DNA from 2 places in the Microbispora sp. CA-135349 genome. Region 1 is predicted to be linked to the other one. Evidence: predicted binding sites of a transcription regulator. Region 1 holds the regulator's gene; the other holds the start of a gene.

Evidence for each region. Region 1 encodes LexA, which represses DNA repair genes until DNA is damaged. Its sites were predicted from a motif close to TCGAACANNTGTTCGA; they were not measured.
Region 2: ACQPZZ_RS30745 (DUF6504 family protein) is a predicted target of LexA. The motif match lies at 2,056-2,071, and genes of this name have one in related genera.

Annotation. Positions count from the first base shown of each region.
Region 1 covers NZ_CP192001.1:6,493,617-6,498,514, forward strand. The annotation lists gene ACQPZZ_RS29790 (vitamin B12-dependent ribonucleotide reductase) at 1-736, opposite strand, end outside; gene nrdR (transcriptional regulator NrdR) at 857-1,321, opposite strand; gene lexA (transcriptional repressor LexA) at 1,753-2,469, shown strand; gene ACQPZZ_RS29805 (MalY/PatB family protein) at 2,556-3,665, shown strand; gene ACQPZZ_RS29810 (cellulase family glycosylhydrolase) at 3,699-4,898, opposite strand, start outside.
Region 2 covers NZ_CP192001.1:6,702,313-6,707,210, forward strand. The annotation lists gene ACQPZZ_RS30740 (DNA polymerase III subunit alpha) at 1-1,622, opposite strand, end outside; gene ACQPZZ_RS30745 (DUF6504 family protein) at 1,714-1,980, opposite strand; gene ACQPZZ_RS30750 (DUF397 domain-containing protein) at 2,307-2,453, shown strand; gene ACQPZZ_RS30755 (hypothetical protein) at 2,713-3,180, shown strand; gene ACQPZZ_RS30760 (LamB/YcsF family protein) at 3,622-4,389, shown strand; gene ACQPZZ_RS30765 (5-oxoprolinase subunit B family protein) at 4,386-4,898, shown strand, end outside.

The sequences.
Region 1 (4,898 bases):
GGTCCACGTCGAGGACGACCATCTTGGCCGCCCTGCGGGTGGCGCCGCCCGACTTGATGGTGCCGGCGGAGGCGTCGGCGCCGCGCATGAAGGAGACCGGGCCGCTGGCCGTGCCGCCGCTGGACAGCAGTTCCTTGGACGAGCGGATGCGGGAGAGGTTGACCCCGGAGCCGGAGCCGCCCTTGAAGATGACGCCCTCTTCCTTGTACCAGTCGAGGATCGACTCCATGGTGTCGTCCACGGCCAGGATGAAGCAGGCGCTCACCTGCTGGGGCGAGCGGGTGCCGACGTTGAACCACACCGGCGAGTTGAAGCTGAAGATCTGGTGGATCAGCGCGTGCTTGAGCTCGTGGTCGAAGATCTCCGCGTCCTCCTCGGACGCGAAGTAGCCGTTCTCGAGGCCGGTCCTGGTGTAGACGCCCACGACCCGGTCGACGAGCTGCTTGAGGCTCGACTCGCGCTGCGGGGTGCCCACCGCCCCGCGGAAGTACTTGGTGGTGACGATGTTGGCGGCGTTGACCGACCAGAAGTCCGGGAACTCCACGCCGTGCTGCTCGAAGTTGACCGAGCCGTCCCGCCAGTTCGTCATCACGACGTCGCGCCGCTCCCAGCGGACCTCGTCGTACGGGTGGACACCCGGGGTGGTGAAGACGCGCTTCATCTTCAGACCCTTGCGCGGGCGCTTGCCGGCCCGGCCCCCCGCACCCGATACGGTGCCGCTCACGGTCTCCGTCATGACTTCCCCCTCCCAGGGCCCGGTGGAGCCCCTCTTTCGGACCACGCTCGTTACAACCTCATCGTCACGCCGCGCCGTCGCGCGCCGCCGTCCGCCTCGTCCCGGTCCCCCGGAATGCGCCTACTCCTCGGCCTCAGGGCCGTGAGCCGCGCGGAGCCGCTCGATCTCCGCCTCGAAGTCGGCCAGCGTCTCGAAGCCCCGGTAGACCGACGCGAAGCGCAGGTACGCCACCTCGTCGAGGTCGCGGAGCGGCCCCAGGATGGCCAGGCCCACCTCATGGGAGGCGATCTCGGCCGCACCGGTGCCCCGGATGCTCTCCTCGACCCGCTGCCCGAGCTGGGCGAGGGAGTCCTCGCCGACCGGGCGCCCCTGACAGGCCCGCCGTACGCCGGCGATGACCTTCTCCCGGGAGAACGGCTCGGTGACCCCGCTCCGCTTGCTCACCATCAGCAGCACGGTCTCCTGGGTGGTGAACCTGCGCCCGCATTCGGGGCAGGTGCGCCTGCGGCGGATCGCCGCCCCGTCCTCGGCCGCGCGGCTGTCCACGACCCGGGTGTCGGGATGGCGACAGAACGGACAGTGCATTTCATCGCCTCCCTGAACGCACATCCCGAACACAAGGTGTGGTGAACTTACACCGCTGTGACTACTAGATGTTGTGGTCCAACCGTAGAAGTGCCCGACCTTGAACGCAAGTCGAACCGGCCCTGGGCCGGGAAGTGCCTGCTCGGTGCGCGTGTCGCCGCTCCCGTCACCGCCGCACCACCTGCCCCACGCGTCGCGCAATAGGCCCTTTACGCACCATTCCCCGCCGTTTTATGCACGGCGTCTGACCTGGGCGTACAGACGCCACAGAAGATCGGCTGAATCGAACACGGGATCGATCGAACTCCCGTACGATGAGATGAACGGCGAGATCGGTGATTTCGCTGGATATCGAACAATTGTTTGACGGTGATCTTGAATCGCGGTACGGTCGCTCTGTGCGACATGGGGAACACGGATTGAGAGGTGGCATCGTGAGTGACCGAAGTGAGCAAGCGGATGGCGTCAGCGACCTCGCGGTTCGCAGGCGCGACTCGCTTGGCCTCACCCCGAGGCAGCGGAAGATCCTCGAGGTGATCCGCGACTCGGTCCAGCAGCGCGGCTACCCGCCGTCCATGCGGGAGATCGGGGAAGCGGTCCAGCTGACGAGCACCTCCAGCGTGTCGCACCAGCTCACGGCGCTCCAGCGTAAGGGTTACCTCCGGCGCGACCCGCACCGCCCCAGGGCACTGGAGGTCCGGCTGCCGGGAGAGCCGGTGCTGTGGGTCGATCCGGACGCCACCCCCGAGGAGGAGGCCGGGTTCACCCGGCCCACGGCCGCGTACGTGCCGCTGGTCGGCCGCATCGCCGCCGGTGGTCCCATCCTCGCCGAGCAGAGCATCGAGGACGTTTTCGCGCTGCCCAAGCAGCTGGTGGGCGAGGGCACGCTGTTCCTGCTCCAGGTCTCCGGCGACTCCATGATCGAGGCCGCCATCGCCGACGGCGACTGGGTCGTGGTGCGGCAGCAGCCGGTCGCCGACAACGGCGACATCGTGGCCGCGATGATCGACGGCGAGGCCACCGTGAAGACCTTCAAGCGCAAGGACGGGCACGTGTGGCTGGTGCCGCACAACCCCAACTACGAGCCGATCCCCGGCGACGAGGCGACCGTGCTCGGCAAGGTCACGGCCGTTCTGCGGAAGCTGTAGCAGCACCGGCGCCCCGCGATTCGACGCGCCGCGGGGCGCGACGCCGCCTTTCCGGCGGTCACTAAGCGACAATTAGGGTGAGTCGAATGAGATTCGATTCGCTGTCCCTGGATGCGCTGTCCCTGGATGCGGCCCGCACCCGCGACGGAATCAAATGGGCGCACGCCGAGGCCGGCGTCATTCCCGCCTGGGTCGCCGACATGGACTTCCCCGTGCCCGGGGCGGTGACCGAGGCCATCGCGCGACGCGCCGCCACGGATCTCGGCTATCCCGCATGGCTGGACCAGCCGACCGCCGGCCCTCTGGCGGAGGCGTTCGCCGAGCGCATGGAGGCGCGGTACGGCTGGCGGGCCGACCCGGCACACGTGCGGTCCTACACGGACCTCAACCAGGCCCTCCAGGTGCTGCTGCACGTCATGACCGAACCCGGCGACGCGGTGGCGCTGCACGTGCCGGCCTACGATCCCTTCCTCGTCACGATCACCGGGATGGGCCGCCGCCTGGTGCCGATGCCGCTGACGGCCGACGGCAGGTTCGAGGTCCCCGGCGAGCCCGTCCGGGTGCTCCTGCTGGTGAATCCGCAGAACCCCTCCGGCCGCTCGTTCACCCGTGCGGAGCTCGACGCCGTCGCCGCGTACGCCGACCAGTACGGCACGCTGGTGATCTCCGACGAGATCCACGCCGACCTGACGTACGCTCCGGCCCGGCACATCCCGTTCGCCACGATCCTTCCCGAGCGCACGGTCACGCTGACCTCCGCCAGCAAGGCCTTCAACATGGGCGGCCTGCACTGCTCGGTGGCCCACATCGGCGCGAGGGACGCCAGGGACGCGCTGGGCCGCCAGCCCGCCCACATCTACGGCGCGCCCAGCGTCCTCGGGGTGGAGGCCACGGTGGCCGCCTGGCGGCACGGCGACGCGTGGCTGGAGGAGGTGCTGGCGATCCTGGACCGCAACCGCAGGCGCATCGCCGAGCGGCTCCCGTCCGTCGGATACCGCATGCCGGAAGCCACCTATCTCGCGTGGCTCGACTTCGGCGTGCCCGACGCGGCGGCCTTCCTCGAGCGGGAGGCCCGGGTCAAGCTCAACCCGGGCCCCAACTACGGAGGCGGCGACACCTTCGCCCGCCTCAACTTCGCGACCTCGGCGGCGATCCTGGAGGAGATCCTGTCCAGGATCGCCGCCGCACTGTCGTGACGCGCCCGATCAGCTCGCCGTTCGGCTCACTGTTCAGCTAGCGGTGCAGCTCACCGGCGAGGGAACGCCGTTGCTGCCCGACCAGCTGCCGTTGAATCCGAACGTCGTCGAAGCCCCGGCGCCCAGGGCGCCGTTGTAGGACAGGTTCGTCACGGTGACGTTGGAACCGCTCGCGCTGAGCGTGCCGTTCCAGAGCTGGCTGACGCTCTGGCCGTTCGGGAAGGCCCAGTTCACGGTCCAGCCCGAGATGGCCGAGGAACCGGCCTTCACCGTGACCTCACCCTGGAAGCCGCCGGGGTACTGGTTGGCGACCTTGTACGTGGCGGTGCAGGTCTTGCCACCCGGAGACGACGGCGACGCCGACGGAGACACCGGAGGCGACACCGAGGGGGACGCGGAGGGAGACGCCGAGGGAGACGCGGACGGCGAGACGCTCGGCGAGACCTGCGGCGAGGGCGACACCGGCGGGTTGCCGCCCACCGGCGGGATGAGGTACGGCGAGATGATGCTCTGCTTGGCCTGGTCGACCGTGGCCCAGTCGTCCTTCAGGATGCCGCCCGTGTCACCCGAGTTGGGGTTCCACGACCAGTAGGTGAACGACATGCCGTTCACTCCGGTGCCCATGTACTTCATGAGTTCCTGGAGCCAGACCTTGTCGATGTTGCTGGCCAGCGTGGTGCCGAACTCGCCGACCATGATCGGCGCGATGTTCTGCTTGTACAGGTAGCCCCAGTACTTGTCCCAGATGGCCGGCATGTTGGCCGGGTAGTTCGGGTCGTCGAACCAGTTCTGGTGGAAGACCGACGTGGCGTACTCGTGCGGCGAGTAGACGAGCCGGTTGGCCACGTTGAGCCGCACGGGGAACTGGCCGGCCTTGGTGAGGTTGCCGCCCCACCAGCCGCAGTCCTCGTCGTTGCTGGTGTCGTTGTCCCAGACGTTGGACAGGCCGCCGCTCGGGCAGCTCACGCCCTCCACGAAGATCAGCCAGTTGGGCTGCACGGACAGGATCGCGTTGCCCGCCCGCTCGGCCGCCAGGCGCCAGTCACGCGACTCGTCGCCGCAGCCCCAGCAGGAGCCGGTCGCGTTCGGGTTGGTGCCGTCCGCGTGCGGCTCGTTGTGCAGGTCGGCGCCGATGACGGTGGTGTTGCCGGCGTAGTGCTGGGCCAGCGATTTCCAGTTGTTGATCCAGGTCGACTCGGGGACGCCGGAGGTGTACCAGAGCGCCGTCTGGCC
Region 2 (4,898 bases), 210 kb from region 1:
GGCAGCCCGTCGAGCCGCTCGGCCAGGCGGAACACGGTCTCCAGCGACCGGTCGTTCAGCCCGCTGTCGCGCAGCTCCGGCAGGTCGGACAGCGCGGCCCTGATCTGCCTGGCCCGCACCTGCGGGAACGCCTTGGCGATGACGTCGACCTCGTGCGGCGGCAGGCCCATGGCGGCGCCGACGTCCCTGATCGCGCTGCGGGCGCGGTAGGTCTCCATCATCGACACGCAGGCCACCCGATCCTCGCCGTACCGGCCGAGGATCGCGCGGTAGCAGTCGAGGCGCCGGGCCGACTCCACGTCGATGTCGATGTCGGGCAGGCCCTTGCGGCCCTCCGACAGGAAGCGCTCCATCAGCAGGCCGTGTTCGAGCGGGTTCACCTCGCCGATGCCGATCAGGTAGTTGACCAGGCTGCCCGCCCCCGAGCCGCGGATCGCGCACCGCACGCCCATCGCCCGGATCATGTCCGTGATGCCGACGACGGACGTGAAGTAGCCCGACAGCCGCTTCTTCTCGATGACGTGGAGCTCGGCGGCCAGCCGGTCGCGAGCCTCGGCCGAGCGTTCCAGCCCCCGCCGGGCCAGCCCCTCCTCGCAGCGGCGCCGCAGCAGTGGCACCGGGTCCTCGCCGGCCTCCGGCAGGTGGAGCCGGGGCCGCTCGGGGTCGAGCAGGGGCACGATCTCGACGGGATCGAGCACGCAACGCTCGGCGACGCGACGGGTCTCGGCCAGCAGTCGCGCCGCCCGGCCGGTGTCGCCGCCGCAGACCCGCGCGGCCACCCGTGCCATCTCGGCGCCGTCCTTCAGGTACGCGTGGGCCGTGGGGTCGTCCAGATGCCGCCCGTCGAGGGGCACCAGCTTGCGCGCCGCGTCGAGCACGTTGCCCACCTGGTGGTCGGCGGCGTCCAGGTAGCGGACCGCGTTGGTCAGCACGACCGGCACGCCCATCGAGTCGGCCAGCCCGATCATGCGGGCGGCGGTGTTCGCGTCGCGGTAGCCGTACAGGTCGGACACCTCGACGACCAGGTCGGGGACCACCGCGCGCCAGGCGGCAAGCAGGGCGCGGGCCTGGTCGTCGCGCCGCTCGGCCACCGCGCGGCCGACGCCGGAGCGGGGCCCGAGCAGCACGGTCAGCCGCGGCTCCCCGTCCGGGCCGGACGCGTGCTCGGCCACCATCCCCGGCGTGACGTGCGGCTCGCCGCGCTCCCCCGCGTGGTGGGCGGCCGTGACCAGGCGGCACAGCGCGGCCCAGCCGCCGGCGCGCGCGAGCACGACGATCCGCGCCGGCTCGGCCGCCGTCCCCCGGCCGTGCCCGCGCCCATGGCCGTGCCCGGTGCGGCGGCCGGACGGCAGGCCGCCTCCGAACAGGTCGTCCGGCGTCGAAGAGCCCGGTGCGGAAGAGGCGCCGTCGAGGGCGAGATCGACCCCGGCGACCGGGCGGACACCCCTCCCGTGGCACGCGATGACATGCTTGATCGCGCCGTAGAGGCCGTCGCGGTCGGTCAGCGCCAGTGTGTCCATGCCGTGCTCGGCGGCCCGCCGGACGAGGGCGGCCGGGAACGCGGTGCCGTACCGCAGCGAGAAGGCGGACGCCACGTGCAGGTGAGCGAAGGGTTCCGTCACCGGCGTCCCCCCGTCCGTTCCCCGGCCCGTACGGCGTCCCGTCCTCCAGCGGCCCGTCCCCCGGTCGTCGTGGGTGGCTGGAGCGTTCCCATCAGTCCCAGGCCCTCAGCAGGAGCCAGCCGCCGCTGGCGGTGTCGAAGCGCAGTTCATAGGTCCCGACCTCCTTGCCGGCCGCGGCCCCCAGCCGCCAGAACCGCCGCTCGCCGGGATCGGCGTCCGAGGTCTTCCACCATTCTCTGGCGACCACCCAGTGGTCCTGGACCTCGCGGACGGTGTAGAGCCGGTCACGCCAGACGAACTGAGCAGGGTGGCCGTCCCGGACCCACACCTCGATCGGATCGCCGTAAAGTCTGCTCAAGACTCCTTCTCCCTGTGGCTTCCTGGCCACCCGGGGGAAGACGGGCGGATGATTCGGGCAGAAATCGCCGCTGCTTCGAACATACGTTCCCAGGAGATCGAACGCAAGTCAGCACGGCCCGGCAAAGCTGTTCTGGGTGAGCCGCCGGGCAGTTCACGGCCGATGGTCATGGCCCGCCGGGCAGGCGAAGCAGGTAGTCGAGGGCGATACGACTGTGGGCCTCTCCTGAGCGCGTATCCCTCAACATGATCGAGGAAGCGAGACGCGAATGGACCTGAGCACCGCCGTCTGGCGGAAGCCGTCGCGATCTTCCGGTAACGGCGTCAGTGTGTGGAGGTGGCCGCCAACCTGCCGGAGGTGGTGGCGTACGCGACAGCAAGGACCCGGACAGACCCAAGCTGCTCTTCACCCCCACCGAGTGGCTGGCCTTCATCGGCGGCGTCAAGGCCGGCGAGTTCGACTCCCTGGCCTGACCTCCACTTGTCGAAGGCGCCTCTGTCGCGATGCCGCTGCCGATCGCAACACCGTGAGAAGCACGATGGTCCTTCCCCGGTCCTTCCCCGCCGTGAAGGCAACCAGTAGGTGATCCTCCAGGAGATATCCCCTAGAACGACCCGAAGTTCTCGCACTCCCTCCCGCAAGGCTTTGGTGTGGTAGCCATCGAGGAGGTCACCCCCGTTCAACCAGGTAGTCATCGACGGTACGCATGACCCGCTGATAGAACGAGACGGCATTGACCGAGAAGCCCAATGTGTATCTGGACGAGGATGTCCTGAAGGCGCTTCACACGCTGGCCAGGCCCTTTGTCGAGACCACACCGAACGCCGTGCTCCGGCGACTGCTCGTCGAGGGCGACCTGGGCGAGACGCCGGTGGCCGAGAGCACGCCCGAGACCGGCATCGTGCCCGGGTTCGGCGGAGGAGCGGAGTACGAGCGCGAAGGGGTGCTCAAGCATCTGATCGCCAAGGGACTGCTCCGGGCCGGGAGCGCCTTGAGTGGCGCAGGCCCCGTCTCGGTCAGGTCCACTCCGCGACGGTGCTTCCCGGCGGATGTCTCCGTCTCGACAGCGGCGAGATCTTCGAGAAGCCCTCGCCCGCGTGCAAGGCGATCTCTGGTCAGGAGACCGACGGCTGGGCCGCCTGGCACCGGGTCTCCGACGGGAGGAGCCTCAAGACGCTCCGGGAGCTCCTGCTCACGTAGGTCTCTGGGAACGGCTCCCTCATCTCACGGTGTCGCTACGGGTGGTCGCGGCGCACATCCCTGTCGAGAGGATGCCATCGGTCACCCCGCGGATTCCCCGTCCCCGGGTCGACACCCTGGAAGGTGAGAAGCGGATCAGAAGAGCGGGATCTCGGGGTCGGTCTCGGCCGGGTCGTTCACCAGGTTGTAGAGCTTGGTCAGTCCGAGATCCCGCTCCAGCATGAGCAAACTCGGACGCGGTGCAGTTCTTCGCCCACCATCTCCGTTGAGACGCGCCTGTCCGAAAACATTGCCGCAGCTGATGATGTCGGGAACACCACGAGCTTCGTTTTGCGGTCCATACCCTTCGTCCGCGCTCGCATGGGCGCTTACCATCTATCTGGGCTGGAACTCCCCCAGCGGGATCAGCGCACTCTGGAGCTGACGTTGCCCTACCAAACCATGCGTATCGACCTGAACTCCGACCTGGGCGAGGGGTTCGGTCAGTGGAGGCTCGGCGACGACGAGGCGCTGCTGTCGATCGTTACGAGCGCCAACGTCGCCTGCGGTTTCCATGCGGGAGATCCGGTGATCATGCGGCGCACCTGCGAGACCGCGGCCGCGCGCGGAGTCGTGATCGGCGCCCAGGTCGGCTATCGCGACCTGGTGGGCTTCGGGCGGCGCTTCGTCGACGTGCCGCCCGCCGAACTCGCCGACGACGTCATCTACCAGATCGGAGCGCTGGACGCCTTCGCGCGCGTCGCGGGCGCCAGGGTCAGGTACGTCAAACCGCACGGCGCGCTCTACAACGCGATCGTGCATCACGAGGCGCAGGCCGGCGCGGTGGTCGCGGCCGTGCGGGCCTATGATCCCGGGCTGCCCGTGCTCGGCCTCCCCGGCTCGGCGTGGCTGCGCCAGGCCGGCCGCGCCGGTCTCACCACGATCGCGGAATGCTTCGCCGACCGCGCCTACACCCGGGAGGGCACGCTGGTGCCGCGCGGCGTGTCCGGCGCCGTCCTGCACGACCCGGCCCAGGTCGCCGAGCGCAGCGTGCGCATGGCCAGGGGCGAGCCGATCGAGGCCCTCGACGGCACGAAGATCACCGTCACGGCGGACTCGATCTGCGTGCACGGCGACAGCCCCGGCGCCGTCGCCATGGCCGTCGAGGTCCGTGACGCGCTCGAGGCGCACGGCATCGGCGTTGCGTCGTTCGTCGAGGGCGACGGATGAACGCACGGGTGCGCCGCTGCGGCGAACGCGCGGTCCTGGTCGAGCTCGACCGCCTCGAGGAGGTGGTCGCCCTCTACGACGCCCTCGCGGCCGAGCCCCCGCCGGGGGTGGTCGACGTCGTCCCCGCGGCACGGACCGTGCTCGTCCGGTTCGAGCCGCCGGCGTCCCTTGCCGCGGTGGAGTCCGCCGTCCTGGCCGTACGACCGGCCGGGGGACACGGCGCGACGAGCGAGGAAGTGATGATCCCCGTCGTGTACGACGGCGACGACCTCGCCGATGTGGCCGGGCTGACCGGGCTGACCGTACGCGAGGTCGTGGCGGCGCATACCGGAACGCCGTGGACGGTCGCCTTCTGCGGGTTCGCCCCCGGCTTCGGATATCTGATCGGCGGCGACCCCCGGCTGGCCGTGCCCCGGCGGCCGGAGGCGCGCGTACGCGTGCCCGCCGGCGCCGTGGCGCTCGCCGGGGAGTTCAGCGGCGTCTACCCGCGCGAGTCGCCGGGCGGGTGG